Linked DNA regions of Parashewanella spongiae. The protein of the gene in region 1 interacts with the protein of each later gene in a pairwise test. Links are inferred from orthologs where the notes say so. Each region holds a gene or a part of one and is shown in the gene's direction. Other genes may lie near its edges.

The links.
Region 2: the proteins of E2I05_RS17560 (region 1) and E2I05_RS08355 interact in binary tests that used the Escherichia coli proteins (3 or more experiments, as listed by UniProt). The link is inferred for Parashewanella spongiae from one-to-one orthologs.

Annotation. Positions count from the first base shown.
Region 1 is NZ_CP037952.1:4,406,579-4,414,244, forward strand. What follows is about bases 3,496-6,345. They hold E2I05_RS17560 (aminoacyl-histidine dipeptidase), read left to right. Parts: upstream 3,496-4,115; coding sequence 4,116-5,576; downstream 5,577-6,345. Other genes in these bases: E2I05_RS17565 (IS110 family RNA-guided transposase), read left to right, coding at 5,701-6,345. Outside these bases: E2I05_RS17550 (hypothetical protein), read right to left, coding at 140-847; E2I05_RS17555 (NCS2 family permease), read right to left, coding at 1,532-2,821; more of E2I05_RS17565, read left to right, coding at 6,346-6,834. UniProt on the Escherichia coli protein: Dipeptidase with broad substrate specificity. Requires dipeptide substrates with an unblocked N-terminus and the amino group in the alpha or beta position.
Region 2 is NZ_CP037952.1:2,188,206-2,206,067, reverse strand. The notes cover bases 7,486-10,440. They hold E2I05_RS08355 (aminopeptidase P N-terminal domain-containing protein), read left to right. Parts: upstream 7,486-8,285; coding sequence 8,286-9,596; downstream 9,597-10,440. Other genes in these bases: E2I05_RS08345 (hypothetical protein), read right to left, coding at 10,119-10,440; E2I05_RS08350 (hypothetical protein), read right to left, coding at 9,645-10,019; gmhB (D-glycero-beta-D-manno-heptose 1,7-bisphosphate 7-phosphatase), read right to left, coding at 7,574-8,137. Also shown: E2I05_RS08395 (hypothetical protein), read right to left, coding at 925-1,107; more of E2I05_RS08345, read right to left, coding at 10,441-10,514; E2I05_RS08340 (GNAT family N-acetyltransferase), read right to left, coding at 10,553-11,005; E2I05_RS08325 (pentatricopeptide repeat-containing protein), read left to right, coding at 13,436-16,198; E2I05_RS08320 (hypothetical protein), read right to left, coding at 17,362-17,862.

The DNA of each region.
Region 1 (7,666 bases):
TTGGGACAACCCATACAAATACAAGGGGCAATAATATTTTTTTTAAAAAATCTCTAAAAAGGGTATTTGAATCGATTAACTTAAATTTAAGCGAGGTATTGAAGTTCAAGAACATACAGATATCTATTGTGTAAATCATTCACGCATTTGGTGTAATTGAAACATCGGCATCGGCATCAACACAACATAAGATACCATTTTGAATCAAAAAAACAGCGCGCCACTTTGATGCTATATACTGACAAGTCAATTCAGGGTTTTCTTCATAGAATGCTTCATTTACTTTGCTTTTATATTCAATGATAACTTTTAGCAATGAAGGAGTTATAAATTCAAAAATATGTGACTCTATTTCTTTAGAGTGAGAAGGATCAAATAATTCAAGTTTCAATTTATGCATGTCACCAAACACGCCTTGGTAACCTAAATAATAAGCAAAACCTATCCCTTCCATCTTCTCAAGAAATGCTAAAGCAAAGTCAATTTTTGTTTCTTCTGAAATTCCGTCATCGAATCGATAAGTATGACTTTTGTCTGAGCCAAATGCACTAGTAGAACGAGGTAAATCGGTTTCAAAACAACATTTAAGTTCTTCAAGCTCTTTTCGATGAACTGTAATTTTAACGAGTTGTTCGAGGCTTTGAGCATATTCATTTTGTGGCAGTGTCAAACAACAGAATTCATCATTAACATTAAAAGTCATGGTGCACTTATGATCAAAAGAGACTGAGAGCAATAGCCTATTTTTATAATGCTCAGGAACCATTTGTTTTAAAGCTTCAAATTTCTCTAATCGTAACGCTGGCGAATTTAATGTTGAGAATATATCTCTAATGGCTTCGATCACAAAATCCGTATCGAGAGAACGGCACCAAGATAGAATCGCCTCCCTCACTTTTTCTTGGTCACTCTTGATAACCAAATAATCTTCATGTTCGTATGATACAGAATTCAACGCTCTGACTGTAACACTGGACATGCGGCACACCATAATTAATTAAGAAAAATATAGCCTTATGATAGTGAGAAACATCACTGCTGACGATAAAAGGACAATGAAGATTTTTTCATGTTATTAATCCTAAACAAATCGGTTAAACGCACAATTTATACCAATTACAGTAAGTAAGTGCTCAACTCAGAGCTATGTATGTGCTCAAAGTGCAATCGAAATTGATGAAGGCATAGTTGTTACCGACAAACAAAACTGTCGTTATTACATTGCTACGTCAAGACAATTTTGAGAAGTATTCTGTATAAACCAAAGTAAGCACATACAAGCTCCCGAAGGGCAAGGCTAAAGGGTTCCATTACTGTGTTACAAGCACTTGAATTATCCTGACAAAAGCACTAAGTGCGTTGAACGTCAGCTTTGTATGGCGGCCGTAGGGAATATAGTACTTCGAGCTTGTGCCTTGTACTGAAACTCTTTAGCTCTTGCTGAGTGAGAGATTAATTACTGTAATTGGTATTATTTAGGTTAATCGTAAGCTCAGTTCAGCCATTGAGCTCACGGTTAATCAAGGTTCAATTAAGCATAAATAAATTTCAACAAAAACAATGCAGCAATTACCACTACGCCTAAGTTAAGGTCTTTAGCACGACCGCATGCGATTTTTATCAGTACGTAAGAAATAAAACCTAAAGCAATACCTGTTGCAATTGAAAAACTTAATGGCATCAATACGCAAACTACAACAACAGGTGCGGCTTCCGTTAAATCTTCCCATTCAACATGAGTTAACCCAGACATCATCAACATCGCGACGTAAAATAGAGCGCCAGCTGTTGCGAAAGCCGGTACCATTCCTGCCAGAGGAGCAAAAAAGACCGCCAGTAAAAACAATATTCCCACAACAACAGCGGTTAACCCTGTTCGACCACCAGCACTGACACCCGCGGTGCTTTCAATGTAACTCGTTGTCGTAGAAGTACCGAGTGCTGAGCCAGCTATCGTTGCAACACTATCAGCCGTTAGTGCTCGATTAAGCCTAGGCAGTTTCCCTTGATCATCAAGGAGTCCACCACGTTGAGAGACAGCAATTAACGTCCCTGACGTGTCGAATAAATCGACAAACAAAAATGCAAACACAACAGACAGCATACTGACTTCAAATACTGCAGATAAATTCATCTGCATAAAAGTAGGCATAATACTTGGTGGCATTGATACTATGCCTTGATATTGAACCTCACCAAACACGAGTCCTACTAGAGTTACAGTTAAAATACTAATGAATACGGCTGAGTTCATGCCTCGCTGTACAAGAGCAATGATCAGGAAAAAACCCACAGCTGACATAATGGCTGGAAAAGAGCCAATGTCTCCTAAAGTAACTAAAGTTGCAGGGCTCGCTACAATAATTCCAGCACTTTTTAAGCCTATTAAAGCAAGAAATAACCCAATACCCGCTGTAATTCCTAAACGAAGTCCAAGCGGAATTGAGTTAATAATCCACTCTCGAACTTTAAAAAGAGATAAGAATAAGAAGCACAGTCCTGACAGGAAAACCGCAGCTAATGCTGTTTGCCATGTGTAGCCCATTTCTCCCACCACTGTGTAGGTGAAAAAAGCATTTAACCCCATTCCTGGTGCCAATGCTATTGGGTAATTTGCATATAATCCCATGATCAAACAGCCTATGGCGGCTGCAATACAAGTGGCGACGAAAACTGCTCCGTGATCCATTCCCGCATCAGCGAGAATATTTGGGTTCAAAAAGATGATGTACGCCATCGTTAAAAAGGTTGTTATTCCAGCTACTATTTCAGTTTTAATAGTTGTGTGATGCTGTTTAAGCTTAAAAAGCTTTTCAATCATTGCAGCAATTCCTTGATAAATTATTTTATTACTTTTTCTGAGTGCATAAAGGTGTTTGATTCCCTGATGCATGAAGATAACTTTTTCAGGATATTTTTAGCGGCTCATTTTGCTCGAATAAGCGCTTTTATTTTATGAAAATTAAATTTCGCGGAAATCGTTAATCTTCAAATACAACGGGTATAGCTAAAACAACTATTCCGAATAGGGGGGAATTATACTGTCAGCCATCACGTCGGTATAGAAATATGTGATTAAACTCATAGTTTATTTTTTCAAACAACAAAGTTTGCTATATGAGCGAAAAAACAACTAAAAAAAATGAACAACTGAGTCCAGCGCAATAATTTTAATAATCACAGCCCTTTCTTGTGAGAAGTGAGACCGATGAGTATTTCTCACTGGCGTTATATATTGAGTTTAAACAAGCAGAAAAAGACAAAAAAAATGCCTACTCATTGAGTAGGCAAAGACATCTTGCAAGCGGCCTCTTTGAGGAAGCTATTCCGCCAAAAAGCAGAACAAACTTGGCGTAATCAGTAAGCTTTCTACCAACTACGCTACTCGAATCTGTAATGTTGCCAAAAAGGCAAACAAAGGGTGATGAATGATGATAACTAATTCGACATTATGTTTAACATAACGTCAGGGTCAGTTAACCCTTAAAAAGGTAAAGTGAACAACCCGCTGCGTGCAGCTTCAGCATTAAACCAAATGTTTTGCCAGTAAGTTGTTTCGTTTCCTGTATACATAATCATTACTCCTAACTAAGTTGTTTAAAAATACTCTAGTAAAGCTTGGCTCGGTTCCTTGGAACTAGAGGTTCTCATATCCTTGGAGACAACTTGTTACTCAATTCCGTGGAGTCTGGTTTCCTTCCTGGAAGAACTAGAGAAGATTCGAAATCTGTTCCGAATCGACATGAGTCATTATATATAAATGTAATTTTATTACAAGTATTTTATCAAAAAATATCATTTTCAGTATTTATGGTAATTTTAGAACAATAAATTAACTCATACTTATTGACATCCATCACATTAAATTCATAACAAAACCCAGAAAAAACCAATAACAGACTAATAAATATCAATTTAAAGTATTAATGTTCTTTAATTACATAATGAATTACAAAGGCATAATAAAAATAAGATATTGATCATGTTTTTATTTTCCCATGCTGTATATAGAGAGTGAATAACAAAGCAAGGGCTTTGTTTTCATAGCTGAAACTAATCAATTGCCGTAATATATTGAGTAATAAAAATCCCCAAACTGGTTTCAAGGAGCATTCGTGACAGCGCTAAATCAACTATACCCACAACCTTTATGGCAATGGTTCGAAACTATCTGCTCAATCCCCCACCCTTCAAAGCACGAGCAAGCACTAAGCCTTTACATTCAAAACTGGGCAAAGAAACAGGGATTACCAGTAGCTGAAGATGAAGTTGGTAACCTTATCATTCGTAAACCAGCCACCGCAGGAATGGAAGATCGTCAAGTGGTATGTATTCAAGCACATCTTGATATGGTGCCACAGAAGAATGCCGACAAAGACCATGACTTTGTAAAAGATCCCATTGAAGCTTATGTTGATGGCGACTGGGTAACAGCCAATGGTACTACGTTAGGAGCCGATAACGGTATTGGCATGTCATCTGCTTTAGCCGTATTAGCCGCAAATGACATCAAGCATGGTCCTCTAGAAGTACTGCTAACAATTGATGAAGAAGCAGGGATGACAGGTGCGTTTGGCCTTCAAGCAGGCGTTTTAGATGCTGAAATTCTCATCAACACTGACTCAGAGCAAGAAGGTGAAATCTATATGGGTTGTGCTGGCGGCGTGGACGCCGAAATCAGCGTACCTATGGTGTGGGAAGCCGCTGAAACCAGTCACAAAGCATATCAACTTGATATTTCAGGTTTGAAAGGTGGACACTCTGGTGTAAATATCCACATGGGACGCGGTAATGCCAACAAGCTGCTTGCTCGCTTTTTGTTTAGCCACAGTGATGAGCTTGCATTAGAGTTAACTTCATTCACTGGCGGCTCATTAAGAAATGCTATCCCTCGGGAAGCCAATATTGTCTTTACTTTACCTGCTGAAAAAGTAGAACTACTGAAGCAACGGCTGGATCAATTTGATGCGATTCTCTGCGCTGAACTGGCTGCTGCAGATCCTAGTGTTAAGCTAGAATTAAATGAGATTGCATTACCAAAGCAAGTCATGGCTGAAGATACTCAGGACACTTTTGTAGCATTATTAAATGCATGCCCTAACGGCGTTAGCCGCATGAGTGATGATGTTGAAGGCGTAGTTGAAACATCCTTAAATGTGGGTGTAATCAACACTGATAGTGAACATATTAGTATTTTATGTTTGATCCGTTCATTAATTGATTCTGGACGCAGTGAGGTAGAGGGGACTTTAACAGCCTTAGTGCAGTTGGCTGGAGCCGATGTCGAGTTCAGTGGTGCTTACCCCGGCTGGAAACCAGATAACAGTTCATCAGTCATGGCACTGGTAAATCAAACTTATCATGACATTTACAAAAAAGAGCCTGACATAATGGTAATCCATGCAGGACTAGAGTGTGGACTATTCAAGAAGCCATATCCAGATATGGACATGGTTTCAATTGGACCAACCATTCGATATCCACATGGACCTGACGAAAAAGTACTTATTGAGACCGTTGGCCAATATTGGGAATTGTTGTTAGCTGTGTTAGAACGTATTCCAGCGAAGTCTTAGAGTAGAATAAAGTCTACAATTACCCTTTCAGTTGTTAGTGCCAACAATCATCAGCTTGGTACTAGAAACTATGAAGGACAGTAACTCAACTACCCTTTAGTTACCACAACACAAGGGGAATATTATGAGCACCGTCCTTCAAGTAAAAGATAACGCAAAATTTGTTAATTTGTACATTGCTTTTGAACTTAGCAGTAAAACTTGGAAGCTTGGCTTTTCAAATGGTGAAAAAAAGAGAGTCAAAACGATTGATTCCCGAGACTGGAAAGCCCTACATCATGAAATAGCCTTAGCAAAAGAAAAGCTATTCTGCGTTGAAAACTGCAAAGTCATTAGCTGTTACGAAGCAGGTAGAGACGGATTCTGGATACACAGAGCGCTAATTAAAGACGGCATCGAAAATCATGTGATTGACTCAGCTAGTATTGAAGTCAGCCGAAAACAGAAGAAAGTCAAAACCGATAGAGTTGATGTGATTGCTTTGCTCCGTTTACTGATGCGTTATCACTCTGGAGAGCAAGAAGCTTTAAATATCATCAATGTTCCAAATGTAGAAGCTGAAGATAAGCGTCGAATTAACCGAGAGCGAGAACGATTAGTAAAAGAGCGTGGCAGTCACAGCGCACGAATTAAGTCACTTCTGTGTTTGCATGGTATCAGCGTGGAAAATATCTCTAAACTAAAAGGGAAAGTTAATCAACTTAAGACGGCGGTTCTCAATAAGCCTTTACCGACAGATTTAGTGACGGAAATAGAGCGAGAACTTGATAGGCATGAAATTGTCGACAAGCAAATTAAAGCAATTGAGAAATTACAAAAACAACGTGTTCTTGATGACTGTGATGACGCATCGCAAAAAATTAATCAGCTCATGCAGCTTAAAGGCGTAGGCTGGCAATCGAGCTGGGTATTAGTAACAGAGTTTTTCCATTGGCGAGAATTTAAAAACGCTAAACAAGTGGGAGCTTGTGCAGGAATGACACCAACGCCTTACGATAGTGGTGACAGTCAAAGAGAGCAAGGCATTTGCAAGTCAGGTAATCGACGAATACGAAAGATTATGGTTGAACTCAGTTGGTTTTGGTTACGGTATCAACCCAAATCAGAATTGAGTTTATGGTTCGAACAGCGTTTCGCTCATGGCAGTAAACGAATGAGACGCATCGGCATTGTTGCTATGGCACGTAAACTTCTTATCAAACTGTGGAAGTATTTAGAGCATGGAGAAGTGCCATCAGGTGCAACGATGTCACTTTAATCAAAATAACCAAGTAAAGAGTAAAATGTAGTAAAGCGTTGTTCGATGCTAACTGTACAGCCCCTTGATAAGCAAGGCTAAATCGTTTTTCTAGAAGAGTTAGTATCATTATTCAGGTTAGGCGTGATAATGCGCATGCAATTTAAGGTGACTGACTAAAGTCAGAACGGATAGAAGGTGGTTAGCCATTAAGCTGACACAACAAAACCTGAGCAACACTTTTAACCAGAGAAACTGAATGAAATAAATTAAAAACTGAAGGGCTTGACAAAGATGTCCTCATAGAAGGGGCTGTTTATCTTTCGTGATTATTTTTTCAGCGATAAATTGGTCGTTTTATACAAGACAGAGCTTGTGCGGTTTGGTATTCCAAATAAGCAAGCGATAACGCAGTAGAAATGACCAATTTACGCTGTCTTAGATGCTTTTGAGCGTTCACTGTTTCTGTGTTGTGACCAGCTCACTTAGATGGCTAAGCATCACTGCTCACGCCTTGAACAGATAAATGCTCAAATAGCACAAAATTTAATCCTAAAAGATCAACAGTCCCTAGGTTTAAAGTCTGTCATTCACTCTTTCTTCATGAACAAAATTTAATCCCCACCTCTATTCACTTAGCATCTAAATTCTTGAATAATAAATAATTAAATTAGTTAAGTCTCTTTTTGACGCAAATGCGTTAAGTTGTTTGAGATGACTATAAACCAATTACAGTAATTAATCTCTCACTCAGCAAGAGCGAAAGGGTATCAGCGCAAAGCACAAGCTCGAAATACTATATTCCCTACGACCGCCATACAAAGCTGGCATTCAACTCACTTAGTGCTTTTGT
Region 2 (17,862 bases), 2.2 Mb from region 1 along the record:
GTATCTGACCAATCGATGATTTCTACGTTTCATCTCTTGGTCAAAGGCATCAAGGTAGATATTCGCTATCAGTAGACTGATAACGCCACCTTGTGGACTTCCTGCTACTGTTGCTTGCTAGTTGCCTCCTACGATAACACCGCTTTCAAGGAACTGTTTTATCAACCTTAAGATACTGCCATCTTTTACCCTTCTGCTTATGCTCGTTAAGATTAGCTCTTGGTCGAGTAAGTCAAAGCATTTGGATAAATCCATATCCACCACATGTTTTAAGTCATATTGACGGATAAACATCGTGGCTTTGTTTATGGCATCATGGCCGCTTCTGTGTGGTCGATATCCATAGCTTGATGGATGGAACTGCTCTTCAAATATCGGACTTAGTATATCGTTTAGGCATTGTTGTACGATTCGGTCTCGAACTGTTGGTGTCCCAAGCTTTCTCACTCCACCATCATCTTTCGGGATTTCTACCCGTTTGACGGCTGAAGGTCGGTATTGCTTGGTCTTGAGTTCGATAAGAAGTTTATCAAGTTCGTTACTCAGATTTGAGGCGAATTGCTCTAAGCTCTGCTCATCAATTCCAGCAGTGCCTTTGGCTCTCCACACTTTCTTAAATCCGTTGTACAGTGCTTCTTTGTTAAGTAAGCGACCATACAAGCTGTAATAAACTCTCATTGACCTCTCTGTGTGCGTTGTTTGGGTTCAGTGTCTTGTTTTCATCAGTTGGTGTATTTCACTCAGCCTCAAAGCCTTCTAGCCCTTGGCAATTTACTTTGATATGACTGAATTACTCCCGTATACGGCTTCGGTCTCCAGAGTCATTATTCCTAATGCCTCCAGTCGGAAATGCCTCATTCATCTTTTTGTGATTTTCTGTATCTGTGAAAAAAAATCCTGTCCATCACAAACTTAAATTAAGCTTCAACCCTTCGCCAACATCAAGGCTTTTGGCTTTTGGCTTTTGGCTTTTGGCTTTTGGCTTTTGGCTTTTGGCTGTTGAGGCCGCCAATAAACTACGTCATTGGTCAATCCAGTTTTGCCCTCCACACCATTACTGGCTTTCATCGGCTGGATTTTACTCACTACTACGGGCTCATCGGCCACCTCGCACCAACTTCTACCTTGAGTTTCCTCTTGTATAAAAGCTTCTTGCCACTCGGATTATCTTCCCCCTTAGTCTGGGTGATACAGGCTTCTTTCTGCCTTCGGGTTTGCCAGCTTCGCTGGGCAAACAAAAAAGCCTCGTCATTTCTGACGAGGCTTTGTTGTGTTGGCGGAACGGACGAGACTCGAACTCGCGACCCCCGGCGTGACAGGCCGGTATTCTAACCAACTGAACTACCGCTCCAACTCTTTCACTTTATTTGCTTTGCAAATAAAATTAATCTTTTACTTCACTCTGTCACCAGTGAAATTTACTTTATTAAAAGTGATTTGGCGCCTGGAAATGACCTACTCTCACATGGGGAAACCCCACACTACCATCGGCGATACTGCGTTTCACTTCTGAGTTCGGAATGGATTCAGGTGGTGCCACAGCTCTATTGTCTCCAGACAAATTCTGTTTGCTTGTTCTTTTCTTTATTTACCGCTCTTTTAGCCGTAAATTAATAATTTGGTTAGCTGATACTTGTTTTTACAAGAAATTATCTCAAAGTTCTTACTTTATTAAGCGCTTATATATTCACTAAGGTTGTAAAACCCATCTGGGTTGTATGGTTAAGCCTCACGGGTCATTAGTACAAGTTAGCTCAACGCCTCACAACGCTTACACACCTTGCCTATCAACGTCCTAGTCTCGGACGGCCCTTTAGAGAGCTTAAAGCTCTAGAGATGACTCATCTCGAGGCTCGCTTCCCGCTTAGATGCTTTCAGCGGTTATCGATTCCGAACGTAGCTACCGGGCAATGCTATTGGCATAACAACCCGAACACCAGCGGTTCGTCCACTCCGGTCCTCTCGTACTAGGAGCAGCTCCTCTCAATCATCTAACGCCCACGGCAGATAGGGACCGAACTGTCTCACGACGTTCTGAACCCAGCTCGCGTACCACTTTAAATGGCGAACAGCCATACCCTTGGGACCGACTTCAGCCCCAGGATGTGATGAGCCGACATCGAGGTGCCAAACACCGCCGTCGATATGAACTCTTGGGCGGTATCAGCCTGTTATCCCCGGAGTACCTTTTATCCGTTGAGCGATGGCCCTTCCATTCAGAACCACCGGATCACTATGACCTACTTTCGTACCTGCTCGACGTGTCTGTCTCGCAGTTAAGCTGGCTTATGCCATTGCACTAACCGTACGATGTCCGACCGTACTTAGCCAACCTTCGTGCTCCTCCGTTACTCTTTGGGAGGAGACCGCCCCAGTCAAACTACCCACCAGGCACTGTCCTTACTCTCGATGAGAGAGCCAAGTTAGAACATCAACACTACAAGGGTGGTATTTCAAGGTTGACTCCACATCATCTAGCGACAACGCTTCAAAGTCTCCCACCTATCCTACACATGTAGGGTCAATGTTCAGTGCCAAGCTATAGTAAAGGTTCACGGGGTCTTTCCGTCTAGCCGCGGGTATACGGCATCTTCACCGCAATTTCAACTTCACTGAGTCTCGGCTGGAGACAGCGTGGCCATCATTACGCCATTCGTGCAGGTCGGAACTTACCCGACAAGGAATTTCGCTACCTTAGGACCGTTATAGTTACGGCCGCCGTTTACCGGGGCTTCGATCATGAGCTTCGACCTAAGTCTAACCCAATCAATTAACCTTCCGGCACCGGGCAGGCGTCACACCGTATACGTCATCTTGCGATTTTGCACAGTGCTGTGTTTTTGATAAACAGTTGCAGCCACCTGGTATCTGCGACTCCCAACAGCTTAGAGAGCAAGTCTCATCACCGTCAAGAGCGTACCTTCTCCCGAAGTTACGGTACCATTTTGCCTAGTTCCTTCAGCCGAGTTCTCTCAAGCGCCTTGGTATTCTCTACCCAACCACCTGTGTCGGTTTGGGGTACGATTCCTACTTACCTGAAGCTTAGAAGATTTTCCTGGAAGCAGGGCATCAACGACTTCATCACCTTAGTGACTCGTCATCAGCTCTCAGCCTAATGTAAACCCGGATTTGCCTAAGTCTACAGCCTACAGCCTTAAACGCGGACTACCAACGCCGCGCTCGCCTAGCCTTCTCCGTCTCTCCATCGCAGTAAGCAGAAGTACCGGAATATTAACCGGTTTCCCATCGACTACGCCTTTCGGCCTCGCCTTAGGGGTCGACTCACCCTGCCCTGATTAACATTGGACAGGAACCCTTGGTCTTTCGGCGAGGGAGTTTTTCACTCCCTTTATCGTTACTCATGTCAGCATTCGCACTTCTGATACGTCCAGCGTGGGTTACCCCTTCGCCTTCTACCGCTTACAGAACGCTCCTCTACCGCGTTTGTGCATCCCACATACGACTTATTCTCCACAACCGCCTCAACGTGTTGCGTGCTTAAACTGACATTTAAAAAACAAATGTCAGTTAGCTGAAATCGCATCTGGTGATGCACAAACACCCATAGCTTCGGTGTATTGCTTAGCCCCGTTAAATCTTCCGCGCAGGCCGACTCGACTAGTGAGCTATTACGCTTTCTTTAAAAGATGGCTGCTTCTAAGCCAACTTCCTAGCTGTCTAAGCCTTCCCACATCGTTTCCCACTTAGCAATAACTTTGGGACCTTAGCTGATGGTCTGGGTTGTTTCCCTTTCCACGACGGACGTTAGCACCCGCCGTGTGTCTCCCGAGTAGTACTCATTGGTATTCGGAGTTTGCAAAGGGTTGGTAAGTCGGGATGACCCCCTAGCCTTAACAGTGCTCTACCCCCAATGGTATTCGCTCGAGGCGCTACCTAAATAGCTTTCGAGGAGAACCAGATATCTCCCGGTTTGATTGGCCTTTCACCCCCAGCCACAAGTCATCCGCTCATTTTTCAACATAAGTCGGTTCGGTCCTCCAGTTGATGTTACTCAACCTTCAACCTGCCCATGGCTAGATCACCGGGTTTCGGGTCTACACCTTGCAACTCAACGCCCAGTTAAGACTCGGTTTCCCTACGGCTCCGCTATTCGCTTAACCTCGCTACAAAATGTAAGTCGCTGACCCATTATACAAAAGGTACGCAGTCACGGCTTCTTACCCATAAAGAGTTGGGCCGCTCCCACTGCTTGTACGTATACGGTTTCAGGTTCTATTTCACTCCCCTCACAGGGGTTCTTTTCGCCTTTCCCTCACGGTACTGGTTCACTATCGGTCAGTCAGGAGTATTTAGCCTTGGAGGATGGTCCCCCCATGTTCAGACAACATGTCACGTGTGCCGTCCTACTCGTTTTCATCTTCGGTTAGTTTTCGTGTACGGGGCTATCACCCTGTGCCGCTACGCTTTCCAACGTATTCCACTAACACCCCAAAGACTTAAGGGCTAATCCCCGTTCGCTCGCCGCTACTAGGGGAATCTCGGTTGATTTCTTTTCCTATGGGTACTTAGATGTTTCAGTTCCCCACGTTCGCCTCACACAGCTATGTATTCACTGTATGATAATCACTTATGTGATTGGGTTGCCCCATTCGGAAATCTCAGTCTGTAACGCCTTTTATCGACTTAACTGAGCTTATCGCAGATTAACACGTCCTTCATCGCCTCTGACTGCCAAGGCATCCACCGTATACGCTTAGTCGCTTAACCATACAACCCAGATGAGTTTCACTTCTTGCTAAAAAACAAGTCGTTAACATCATTGAGCTGCATTGCAACTAGCTGGTTTTTACTGATAATCATTGCATCAACGGGTAAGTTGATGCTGATATCGCCTTAGTTTTGAATATTCAAGACACTTAATAAAGTGTTTGAGAACTCTTGATGCTTTACCATTTAATGTAATGCATCGTTTTTGAGATTTTTCGTATGATTTACTATTCAAATGAACAATAAATCCTACTATCAGCTTTCCAAATTGTTAAAGAACGGGCTTAAAAAAGCCAAAGATAAATTATGTTTTATCTTTGGCCTCTCTAACTGTGCATGCCTCTCATAATTAACATTATAAGATGTAATGGTGGAGCTATGCGGGATCGAACCGCAGACCTCCTGCGTGCAAGGCAGGCGCTCTCCCAGCTGAGCTATAGCCCCATTACATGCAATGAATAAAAATCAAAAAACCAATCAAGTTGGCAAAGCCAAATCGAGTTAATTCAAGGCAGATTTTGACGACGTTTAGTTTTATAAACGAGGAGAAATCTAACGCAGAAATAACGAAGATTTGGTGGGTCAGAGTGGACTTGAACCACCGACCTCACCCTTATCAGGGGTGCGCTCTAACCAGCTGAGCTACAGACCCATTTCTTTTTGGCCTTTTGCGTGTTACTCAGCGTTACTCTCATCGATTCTAAGTCATGAACTTATGTTCACTCCTTGTGAGTCTCTTCAAGTGCCTTGATTAACGCACAAAATCCTCAAAAATGTCTATTTTGAGCTTTTATTCTTTCTTTATATCAAGCATATCTGTGTGAACACTCTACAAAAACAACAAAATCGTGTCGATAAGGAGGTGATCCAGCCCCAGGTTCCCCTAGGGCTACCTTGTTACGACTTCACCCCAGTCATGAACCACAAAGTGGTGAGCGTTCTCCCGAAGGTTAAACTACCCACTTCTTTTGCAGCCCACTCCCATGGTGTGACGGGCGGTGTGTACAAGGCCCGGGAACGTATTCACCGTAGCATTCTGATCTACGATTACTAGCGATTCCGACTTCATGGAGTCGAGTTGCAGACTCCAATCCGGACTACGAACAACTTTATGAGATTAGCTCCACCTCGCGGCTTCGCAACCCTTTGTATTGCCCATTGTAGCACGTGTGTAGCCCTACTCGTAAGGGCCATGATGACTTGACGTCGTCCCCACCTTCCTCCGGTTTATCACCGGCAGTCTCCCTAAAGTTCCCACCCGAAGTGCTGGCAAATAAGGATAAGGGTTGCGCTCGTTGCGGGACTTAACCCAACATTTCACAACACGAGCTGACGACAGCCATGCAGCACCTGTCTCAGAGTTCCCGAAGGCACCAATCCATCTCTGGAAAGTTCTCTGGATGTCAAGAGTAGGTAAGGTTCTTCGCGTTGCATCGAATTAAACCACATGCTCCACCGCTTGTGCGGGCCCCCGTCAATTCATTTGAGTTTTAACCTTGCGGCCGTACTCCCCAGGCGGTCTACTTAATGCGTTAGCTTGAGAACCCAGTCTTCAAGAGACCAAATTCCGAGTAGACATCGTTTACGGCGTGGACTACCAGGGTATCTAATCCTGTTTGCTCCCCACGCTTTCGTGCATGAGCGTCAGTCTTTGTCCAGGGGGCCGCCTTCGCCACCGGTATTCCTTCAGATCTCTACGCATTTCACCGCTACACCTGAAATTCTACCCCCCTCTACAAGACTCTAGTCTGCCAGTTTCAAATGCTATTCCCAGGTTGAGCCCGGGGCTTTCACATCTGACTTAACAGACCGCCTGCGCACGCTTTACGCCCAGTAATTCCGATTAACGCTCGGACCCTCCGTATTACCGCGGCTGCTGGCACGGAGTTAGCCGGTCCTTCTTCTGTGGGTAACGTCACGGCTGCTGGTTATTAACCAACAACTTTTCCTCCCCACTGAAAGTGCTTTACAACCCGAAGGCCTTCTTCACACACGCGGCATGGCTGCATCAGGCTTTCGCCCATTGTGCAATATTCCCCACTGCTGCCTCCCGTAGGAGTCTGGGCCGTGTCTCAGTCCCAGTGTGGCTGATCATCCTCTCAGAACAGCTAGGGATCGTCGCCTAGGTGAGCTCTTACCTCACCTACTAGCTAATCCCACCTGGGCTTATCCAATTGCGCAAGGCCCTAAGGTCCCCTGCTTTTCCCCGTAGGGTTTATGCGGTATTAGCAGTCGTTTCCAACTGTTATCCCCCACAACTGGGCAAATTCCCAGGCATTACTCACCCGTCCGCCGCTCGTCAGCAGAGTAGCAAGCTACTCTCTGTTACCGCTCGACTTGCATGTGTTAGGCCTGCCGCCAGCGTTCAATCTGAGCCATGATCAAACTCTTCAATTAAAGTTTTTGCTCGAAGCTAATGAAAGCTTCTGCTCAATGAATTCTGTCGATTTGACTTACTTCTCTTTATGAAAAGGAAAGTAAACCAAATTTGCATGTTCAAAATGCTTATTTACTTAACGTAAGTAATCACTTTGAAAGTTTGCGTGAACACAATTAATTGAGAAAATTTTTGACTGCTTAATCTATTCACCGAAGTGATAAACCAATACAGTTTCGATTTTGTCAATCTCTGTGAGTGCTCACACAGATTTGCTTGATATATTGTTAAAGAGCATTGATTAACTTGTTGAAGTTAATCATAAACACGTCATCTGCCGTGTCAGTGGTTGCGCATTATAGAGATCTGAACGAACTCTGCAAGTGCTTTTTTAATAAAAATAACACCAAATCATTCAGCCGTACACTTTTCACCCTTAACGCTCAACAAACCAACAAAATATTGCGTTTATTGCATACTTTGAAGATATTTTGGCAAGCTTGCGATACTGTCAATGACTGTTGACGCTACATCACTCACCGCAATTTTTTTACCAGAACGAACTAACACTCGAGTTGGAACACCTGCATTATGTGCTGCTAACATATCATCATGCTTATCACCTACCATCACTGATTGAGATAAATCGATTTTCAAAAAACTAGCTGCGCTTGTAATCATACCGGGTTTCGGTTTTCGACAATCACATTCTTGCCTATACTCATTTATACCTTTCTCGGGGTGATGCGGGCAAAAATATATCCCATCTAACTCGATACCTTTATCTACAAAATTCCAATCCATCCATTCTGTTAAAGAGTGGAACTCATCTTCTGAATACATACCACGAGCGATACCCGACTGATTCGTGACTACAACTAGCATGTATCCCATGGCTTTAAGCTCTTTACACGCCTGAAATACACCTTCTATGAATACAAAGTCATCGACTTTATGGACATAGTCGAAGTCTTTATTAATAACACCGTCACGATCTAAAAAAATGGCTTTATTCAAGCGCTGCTCCAACATTTTTATGAATTATTGTACATTGTCATTATTTCATTCATTTATTCAAAAATCACCAATAATGCCAGAGTTGTTATAAAAACCATCAACAGGTATTGTAATGAATATTATATACAAGTTACTTAATTAGGAAATTTTTAGGGGCCAAGGAATGGAAAATGTTTTTCAAAAGCGTCGCACTGAACTTTTAGATAAATTACCAGAGTTTAGCCTTGTCATTTTAGTAGGGTATCAACAAAAAGTTCGCAGTAAGAACATAAAGTATTCCTTTAGGCAGGATAATGACTTCTATTATCTTACTGGCTTTGATGAACCCGATGCGATTGCATTAATTTCAAGAGATGAGTCAAATGATAACTTCACGCTTTTTTGTAGACCCAAAAATCCCCATCAAGAAACAAATTTTGGAGAGCGTGCAGGTATAGAAGGAGCAGTTAAAATTCATGGCGCAACAAATGCCCTACCCATAGATAGTTTTCCATCTGAGTTTGAAAAATATCTTGAAGGCATTAAGCGCATATACCTGAGTGATGAACTTAATATCATTAGCTCTTCATTGATTCCGATTGTTAACCGGCAACGCCAAACCTGTGGATTTGATGTTATTAAACAATACCGTAGTATTGAATCGTTAGCCCCGATTATACACGCTACCCGCCTTATCAAGTCAGAACTAGAAATAAACACAGTAAAAGCTGCTGTTGCCGCTTCGATTGACGGACATAAAGAAGTGATGAAACGTTGCGCACCGAATGTCAATGAAGCCGAACTTTCAGCACAATTCTATCAATCGATTGGAGCACATGGTTGTAAAGAGGTAGCTTATCCAAATATTGTTGCTAGCGGCAATAATGCTATGTGTTTACATTATGAAGCTAACAATTCTGTTTTGAAAAATGGCCAAATGCTTCTCATAGATGCTGGTGCTGAATACAAAAAATATGCTTCTGATATTACTCGAAGCTACCCTATCAATGGACGTTTTAGTGCTGAACAAAAACAAATTTACAGCATAGTACTTTCAGCTTTAGATTCTGCTATATCGAAAGTCGAGCCCAACACCTCATGGAATATTCTTTACGAAACATGCATGGAAGTTATGGCCAGAGGCTTAATAGAACTAGGGTTATTAACCGGCACTTTCGAAGAAGTCATGGCCTCCCATGCATATAAGCGATTTACTGTACATAAAACCGGCCATTGGCTTGGAATGGATGTTCATGATGTAGGACCATACCATGATGAGCAAGACAACTGGATAAAACTTCGACCAAATATGGTGTTCACTATTGAACCCGGAATCTACATACCTGAGTCTGCGGATGATATACCTGAAGCTTATAGGGGGATTGGTATTAGAATAGAAGACGATATTTTAGTGACAACAACTGGACACGAAAATTTATCTGCCGCCATACCAAGAACTATTGAAGATATCGAGAATATTATGCAAAGCGAATAATGAATTGATTTAAAATGCCGCCATCAATGAATAGAGGCGGCTAAAAATTCACATATATAAAGAAGACAAACAAAAAACACCTGCCAATAACAAACCTAACAACTCTATCTTTCCAAAAACAGTCGATTTATAGCCACTAACAAAAATGGAGTATGCTCTCCACACAAAAAACAAAAAGTAGTTTAAAGCGATAAAGGATAACAAACCATATAAGTGAGTTTTCGCAATAACGTCAAAACACGTCAAAAACAGCACGGCTCCTGAAACAATATGAAATAATGTTATGTAGTGATAGTAAATTTTTTCACTTTTTACATCTAATGCTTGAACCAAAGACTCTTGTCGAGGGAATTTAGATCTAAAGCCTAACAAATGGCAAACAAACACTGTTAAAACGGCTAAAAAACCTGCAATGAAAAACATATTAATTGTACCTTGCTCAGCTAAGCTAAAAACCTAGTGTAGTAGACAGGTAAAACTTATTTCTTATTTCAAACATTAAATATAAATTTTAAATCAACCCTACATTTCGACCATTTGCCAATATTTCAGCCTTTCATCAGGGGCAGCTAAAATTTGCTGGCATTTAGTGCGGTATTGATTCATTAACTCCCGCAACCCACTACTAGCTTTCATTTCTGCAATTTGCTGATTCTCTATTTCAGCAAATTTACTTGTGGCTGATTTATCATATTTAAGAGCAAGTTCCAGACTTTTTTGATGAGATAGCTTGAGTTTATCTGCAATCCCCTTCATTTGCGGAGCATTCATTGCAATAAGGGCGTCGCTACTGATTTTATAATATGAAGCACATTGGATCACTTCATTCAAAAATTTATTTTCGGCCGTATCAGCATAGGTTGGTAATGGTAGAACGAGTACAAAGCAGATAAATACTAGTTGAGTAATTCTATTCATACTTAATTCAAACTTAATTAATGGCTAATATAGGCAGACTAACACACCTCATAGCCATAAGATAAAAACTCTTCATCTTGAATGAACCCTAAACGTTCATACAATAATTGAGCTTGTTTATTTTCTTTATGAGTTTGTAATCCTATATGAACAATACCTTCCATTATTGCATAGCTATTACATCGTGAAATAAGAGTTTTTCCTACCCCTACACACCGAGCAAATTTTGAGACATATAAATCATTTAAAATAAGTGTTGGTCTTGCGCTTATTGAAGAGAAGCTCGGATATAATTGAGCAAAACCCAATCCCACATTCAAGCTATCTTTTGCTAAAAAAATGACTGAGCTTTGCTCTAGTATTCGACTTTTAATGAAATGTGTAGCAAGTTCAATATCCGATGATTGGCTGTAAAATTGTCTGTATTCATCGAATAACCTTGCAACTTCTGCTAAATCATCTATTGTGGCCTTTACTATTTTGCAATCCATTCAAGCTCCACTTTATGGCATATTGAGATTAAATAGCTCTATCCTACATCACTAATAATGACACTATTATTACACGAGATTAGCACAGAAATACCTATTATACTTTTGTCTTATTTTGTAACCTTTCAAGTTCACATAAAAACGCATCATTCAAAGCGGTAACATGCCAAGCATTATTGTAATTGCAATCATTAACCCTAAAAACATCAGTTGAACGCTGAGTATATGAGTAACTGTTTGAGTCAATAAGATGACTTTATCATCATGGCTTTCACCCAATGAGTGAAGTGCTCTACGCTCACAAGCTTGCTAAAATGACTGCTATCTGCGTTGTAACTTTTGCAAGTAGAATAACTACTTGCTGCAAGCTACGCCTTACTATCAGCCATTTTTTCTATGCTTGAGAACGCAGTCAACTGATGTATCTAGGTTAATACAAGCATGACACGACTCACAGCTGAAGCCTTAACATCATCTATCGATTTTTAAAATAAACTACCCAGCAGCAAGCGGCGATGAGTGCGACGTGAAGTCGTATGAAGCGTTGTTCACCGCTTTGAGTGAACCTTCTGTATCACCAGATGAACCTAGGGGGTGTTCAGCCTAATTGATGTTAGTTTTTTAACTTATTGATTTTCTGTAAGCGAACAAATAAAAATACCTGTAAATGGCTTTCACTTTTAAAACCACTTAGTCGCCATTTCGGTAAAAACATCTAGTTTTAACCTTATTTTTAAGGTTAAAATAACAAAATCTGGCATTTTTTTGAATTTGAAATTTTAGCTAACATCATTTAGAAAGAACTAAATGGACATATTACCTTTACATGTTCCTAACTTTTTAAAACAACGGAACTTTCTCCTTATATCTTCACATTATTTAGGCTGAGTCCCCAACCTAGGACTCTGAATAAAGTAGCGAGTCTGACAATGTAACGAAGTCGATTCGACGGGAAAATAATCGTGAGAGGACGTTCCTCCTGATAACCACATGAATCGGGTAAGTGCTAGGTAGTCAGTATGATGAATGTAAGTGAACCTATGTAAGGTGCGTCATGCTTGAAACAGCGGAAGTGGTTATTACGCTGTAGCCAAAAGGCACCGAGAGCAGGTAAAGAAATTTCCTCGTGTTCTTTCGTGATCGACACGCTCTCCGCACTATAGTAGGCATCTAACGTGACATACGGAACACGGTAAGCCTGTATCACTCCCTTTGGGAAAGCTGTCTGCGAAGAAAGCTGATGGTGGTGCAGGTAAAGGAGGCTGGAGAAAGCAAACGCTGCATTGTAATGATGCAGATACAGATGAATATCTGGCACGAAAGTGAGCCCACTTCCAGCTGGTCTTCCGTTGCAAGAGAGTTTGAAGAACTTTATTTATGGAGAAACGCAAATGATTATTTCACCTGAAATAAGTGCCTCTCCCTGCGGCATACAATGGCAATCCATTAACTGGAAGGCGGTTGAAAAGCACGTATTAAAGCTTCTGATACGTATTGCAAAGGCAATTCGAGAAGGCAGAAAGAGCAAAGCTAAGGCTTTGCAATGGCTGCTAACTCACTCGAAATCAGCCAAACTACTGGCTGTAAAACGAGTTTCACAAAACAAAGGCAGTAAAACGCCGGGAATAGACGGCATAATATGGAATACTGATGCTCGCCGTATGACTGCGGTTCATCAACTGAGCAGGAAAGGCTATAAAACCAAACCGCTCAGGCGTATCTACATCCCCAAGAAAAACGGCAAGCTTAGACCATTAGGCATTCCTTGCATGATAGACAGAGCGCACCAAGCGCTTCATCTTCTAGCATTAGAGCCTATAGCAGAAACGCTCGCCGACCCAAACAGCTATGGGTTTCATCCTAACCGTTGTGCATCAGACGCAACCACACAATGCTTCAATTGCTTGTGTAAAAGAGGCTCGGCGCATTGGGTTCTTGAGGGAGACATTCAAGCTTGCTTTGATAAGATTGGCCATCAATGGCTTTCTTATTTGGAATAACCAAACCTCACAAACCCTGCCTTGCATAAAATAACCAATTTATCGCAGCAAAAACAATCACGAAAGATCAACAGACCCTAGTATTTTGACAATTCTTTAGGCAATTCAGAGGATGTGATTAGGGTATGTTGATCTTTCAGGATTGAATTTTGTGCTATTTGTGAGTCTATCTGTTTAAGGCATGAGCAATTGTAATGGATAAAAAAGTTTAATATCGAACGAACCCATTCCTCAATATTACCAATTTCCGCTCAATTTCATTATTTTTTTGATTCCGAGGCACAACTATGAGCTACGAAACGGCTCCCTGTGTGGTCGATAATCTTCTGTTATACATTTATAGAATGCCTTAAAGCTGAATATTTTTGTATTTATCTTTTTAGTGCGTTATTTCTTAGCCTGTTAATTCATTCACTTATTGAGTAATGTGATGGCGACAGTGCGCACTCCTGCTGAGCAACAATCAATATATAGATTCATGCTTAAAAGTCTCCAAGAATACCCAAGCGAAGCCGTATTATATCTGAACTTTGAGGTTTCAAAGTTTGATAGTGATGAAGAGTTACAACAGTGTTATCAACTATTAAGCAAAACTGATAGACAAAATCTGTATGATTTTTTCAACAATAAACCATCATCGACTCGCTTTAACTCTCGCACACGAGAGACTCAGTATTGTAAGAAGCCAAGTAATGTTTGCCGACGTTTTACAACTGAGCCCCGTCCCATTACTCCAAAATCGAGCACTCAGTATCCCAAGCAATTACAGCAACAACCTTCCTCCCCAGATCCCTTTTTTACTCAGACCAGTTCACTTATTCACTCTTGGAAACTTAAACAAAAAAGCAAAAATCAACTCGGTATTGAGTTAAATGTATTAATTGGTGGTTGCACTAAACTTTCGCAGCTTATTGAAATCATTCAGACCCTAAAAAACGACAAACAGGTCATGGAAACATCATGGGACATAAGACTAATCCATAAAATGTTACACAAAGCAGCCGAGTTTTCTGACAGTCATTCATCTAAATTCAACGGTATTTTTAGTGACATAACTCTATTTAAATCGTCCTATGAAGCGAAAACATGCATACTATTACTGATATTAATTAAGTTAAATTTAAATTTTTCAGATGGCAAAAGATTGGTACTAAGCAATGCAGCTGAAACCAGCTTAATGCAGCAGTGGGGCATCAAGCCTAATGTTGCTATTTACAATGCCTTTATCACGGTATGCGCTAAAACTTGCCAATTTGATAGTGCTTGGCAACTGGTGTGTGGTAATAAGCCCGTGATGGCACCTCATTTGCCATTAAAAGCCAATCAAATCACCTGCCTGAATTTGCTGACGGTCTGCGCTGAAGCGGGGCGTTATGCAAAAGCCAAATCATTGGTGTTGGGCGATACAGATACAGTCAGCTTAATACGACAATGGGGCATCATGCCTAACGTTGCCGTTTACAGCGCCTTTATCACGGTATGCGCTAAAACTGGCCAGTTTGATAGTGCTTGGCATCTGGTGTGTGGTGATAAGCCCGTGATGGCACCTCATTTGCCATTAAAAGCCAATCAAATCACCTGCACGAATTTGCTGACAGCCTGCGCTGAAATGGAGCGTTTTACAGAAGCCAAATCATTGGTGTTGGGCGATGGCGATACAGCTAGCTTAATGCAACTGTGGGGCATCAAGCCTAACGTTGCCATTTACAGCGCCTTTATCACGGTATGCGCTAAAACAGGCCAGTTTGATAGTGCTTGGCAACTGGTGTGTGGTGATAAGCCCGTGATGGCACCTTATTTACCATTAAGAGCCAATCAAATCACCTGCATGAATTTGCTGGCTGCCTGCGCTGAAATGGAGCGTTATGCAGAAGCCAAATCATTGGTATTGGGTGATACAACTACAGTTACAGCCAGCTTAATACGACAATGGGGCATCAAGCCTAACGTTGCCATTTACAATGCTTTTATCACGGTATGCGCTAAAACTGACCAGTTTGATAGTGCTTGGCGACTGGTGTGTGGTGTCAAACCCGTGATTGCAACTCATCTACCACTAAAGGCAGATTCAATCACCTGCATGAATTTGTTAATTGCTTGCGCTGAAGCGGGGCGTTATGCAGAAGCCAAATCATTGGTGTTGGGCGATGGCGATACAGACAGCTTAATGCAACAATGGGGCATTAAGCCTGATGTTGCCATTTACAATGCCTTTATCACGGTATGCGCTAGAACTGGCCATTTTGATAGTGCTTGGCAACTGGTGCGTGGTGACAAGCCTGTGATAGCACCTCATCTACCACTAAAGGTAGATTCAATCACCTGCATGAATTTGCTGGCTGCCTGCGCTGAAACGGGGCGTTATGCAGAAGCCAAATCATTGGTGTTGGGCGATGGCGATACAGATACAGATACAACCAGCTTAATGCAACAATGGGGCATCAAGCCTGATGTTGCCATTTACAATGCTTTTATCACGGTATGCGCTAAAACGGGCCAGTTTGATAGTGCTTGGCAACTAGTGTGTGGTGATAAGCCCGTGATGGCACCTCATTTGTCATTAAAGGCCAGTCTAATCACCTGCATAAATTTGCTGACGGCCTGCGCTGAAATGGTGCGTTTTACAGAGGCAAAATCATTGGTTTTGGGCGATGGCGATACAGCTATAACCAGCTTAATACAACAATGGGGCATCAAGCCTGATGTTGCCATTTACAATGCCTTTATTAAAGTATGTATTAAGGCTAAGGAATTTGACACGGGAATGTGGTATTTAGAAAAAATAATGAACAAATGTGACATGAGTACTTTTTTACAAGTGCATGCTCATCTTGCGCCGCTTGAAAAAGATAATTTCGCAAGCATGATTGATAAAGGGATAGCACAAGGAATATATAAAAAAAATGTTGGCTTAATGAATCATTGTATCGATTTGCATATGGATAAAATCTTCGAAGACCATTCAGGTAATGATACACATATTCAAGGTGTTCCATTAGCTTTCGCAAAACTATTATTTTGTTACCACAAACAAAACAATGAACCCAAGATAACATCGATCATAACTGGATACCATGGCAATAATACTTTAAAAAATGGAATGATAAGTTTTCTCAAAGATGAATTTGGACTTGAGTTTATCGAGGATAAATTCAACTCAGGAATGATAGTATTAAGCGAGTCTATCCATTAATTTGATACTAGGGTCTGCTGATCTTTCAGGATTAAATTTTGTGCTATTTGAGCATTTATCTGTTCAACCTTGAAACATCAGTTGACTGCGTTCTCAAGCGTAGAAAAAATGGCTGATATTAAGACGTAGCTTGCAGCAAGTAGTTATTCTACTTGCAAAAGTTACAACGCAGATAGCAGTCATTTTAGCAAGCTTGTGAGCGTAGAGCGCTTCACTCATTGGGTGAAAGCAATGATGATAAAGTCATCATATTGCTCAAATAGTTACGCGTATACTCAGCGTTCAACTGATGTTTTTAGGTTCAAGGCGTGAGCAGTGATGCTTAGCCATCCCATCTAAGTGAGCTGGTCACAACACAAAACAGTGAATACTCAAAGCATCGAAGACAGCGTAAATTGGTCATTTCTGCTGCGTTATCGTTTTCTTATTTGGAATAACCAAACCTCACAAACTCTGCCTTGCATAAAATAACCAATTTATCGCTGCAAAAACAATCACGAAAGATCAACAGACCCTAGCGAGCACACTTTTTAGTATGATCGCATAATTGTTCTTTACCGACCAAGCATTAACTGTATCTGACATTTCGTACACGGAATAGTTATGTTGCTAAAGCTGAATAAAAATCACCTTTATCTATGTTTTACTTAAAATTAACCGGTATGAACATTTTCACAACACAAAAATCAGTAACCATTCATCCCACGTTCCGCACCTGTATTCGATTGACAAATAATTAAATTTAAATGGATAAAACAAATGGAACTTCATTCTATAAAAAATACAAATTTCAACTATTTGAAAATAAATAGGAATTTTAATAAATCGTAAGTTATTGATATTTGAAGTTGGTTATTAACCTGTTGAAATTTTAATGTTTTTATTTGATTTAAAAGGTGCGGAATGTGGGATTCATTAATTTTGGGTTTTTAATAGGTGTGCTCAATGTCAGCTGTATGGATTGCTTGAACTTCATTCATTTTATCCAGAGTTCTTCGCAATGTTTTACCATCAAGGGGAATGATGTGTTCATCGATTGTACAAAGGCGCTTTACACATTCGGTAAATGCAGTTAACAGGCAAAGGCTATTATAAACCACGATCAATTCTGGTTGGCAAACAATCAAATTTAACTGCTTATTTTGACCCGTTTTCCCTAATTGTTAGCCCTCTTTTACTGACGTTTCATCATTTTTTCGAGCAGCCGTACTTAAAGCATGAATATCAGCTACGCTAAAACCATATTTAGCTTGTTCGTAATTGAAGCCATATTGTAGATGTTTTCCAGAAAGTGAATCATGATATTGCATGGTTCGTAAACGTTTTACTTTCGATTCATGTTTTTCACCTAACCCCTGAATCAACTCAGAAGCTTCTGTTGGTATTGTGGTTTTCATCAATATGTCAACTAATAAACTTGAACCATGCCGTAAATTAGCACTAGGCAAGTATCTTTTAAACATTGACCTTGGCTCTCTTAAATTAGCTTTAATTGGTTTGTTTTCAGCACCACAATTTGCTTTATAAAAATTGTGCCATGATGCCTCAGGAGACGTAAATTCTAAATCGACCCTGTAATCAGCTAATTTTGTTGAAAGAGTATGTATAGTTTCATCACCACTTAAAGTTAAACTGTTATCGTTAACAGGCAATAGTGGTTGATA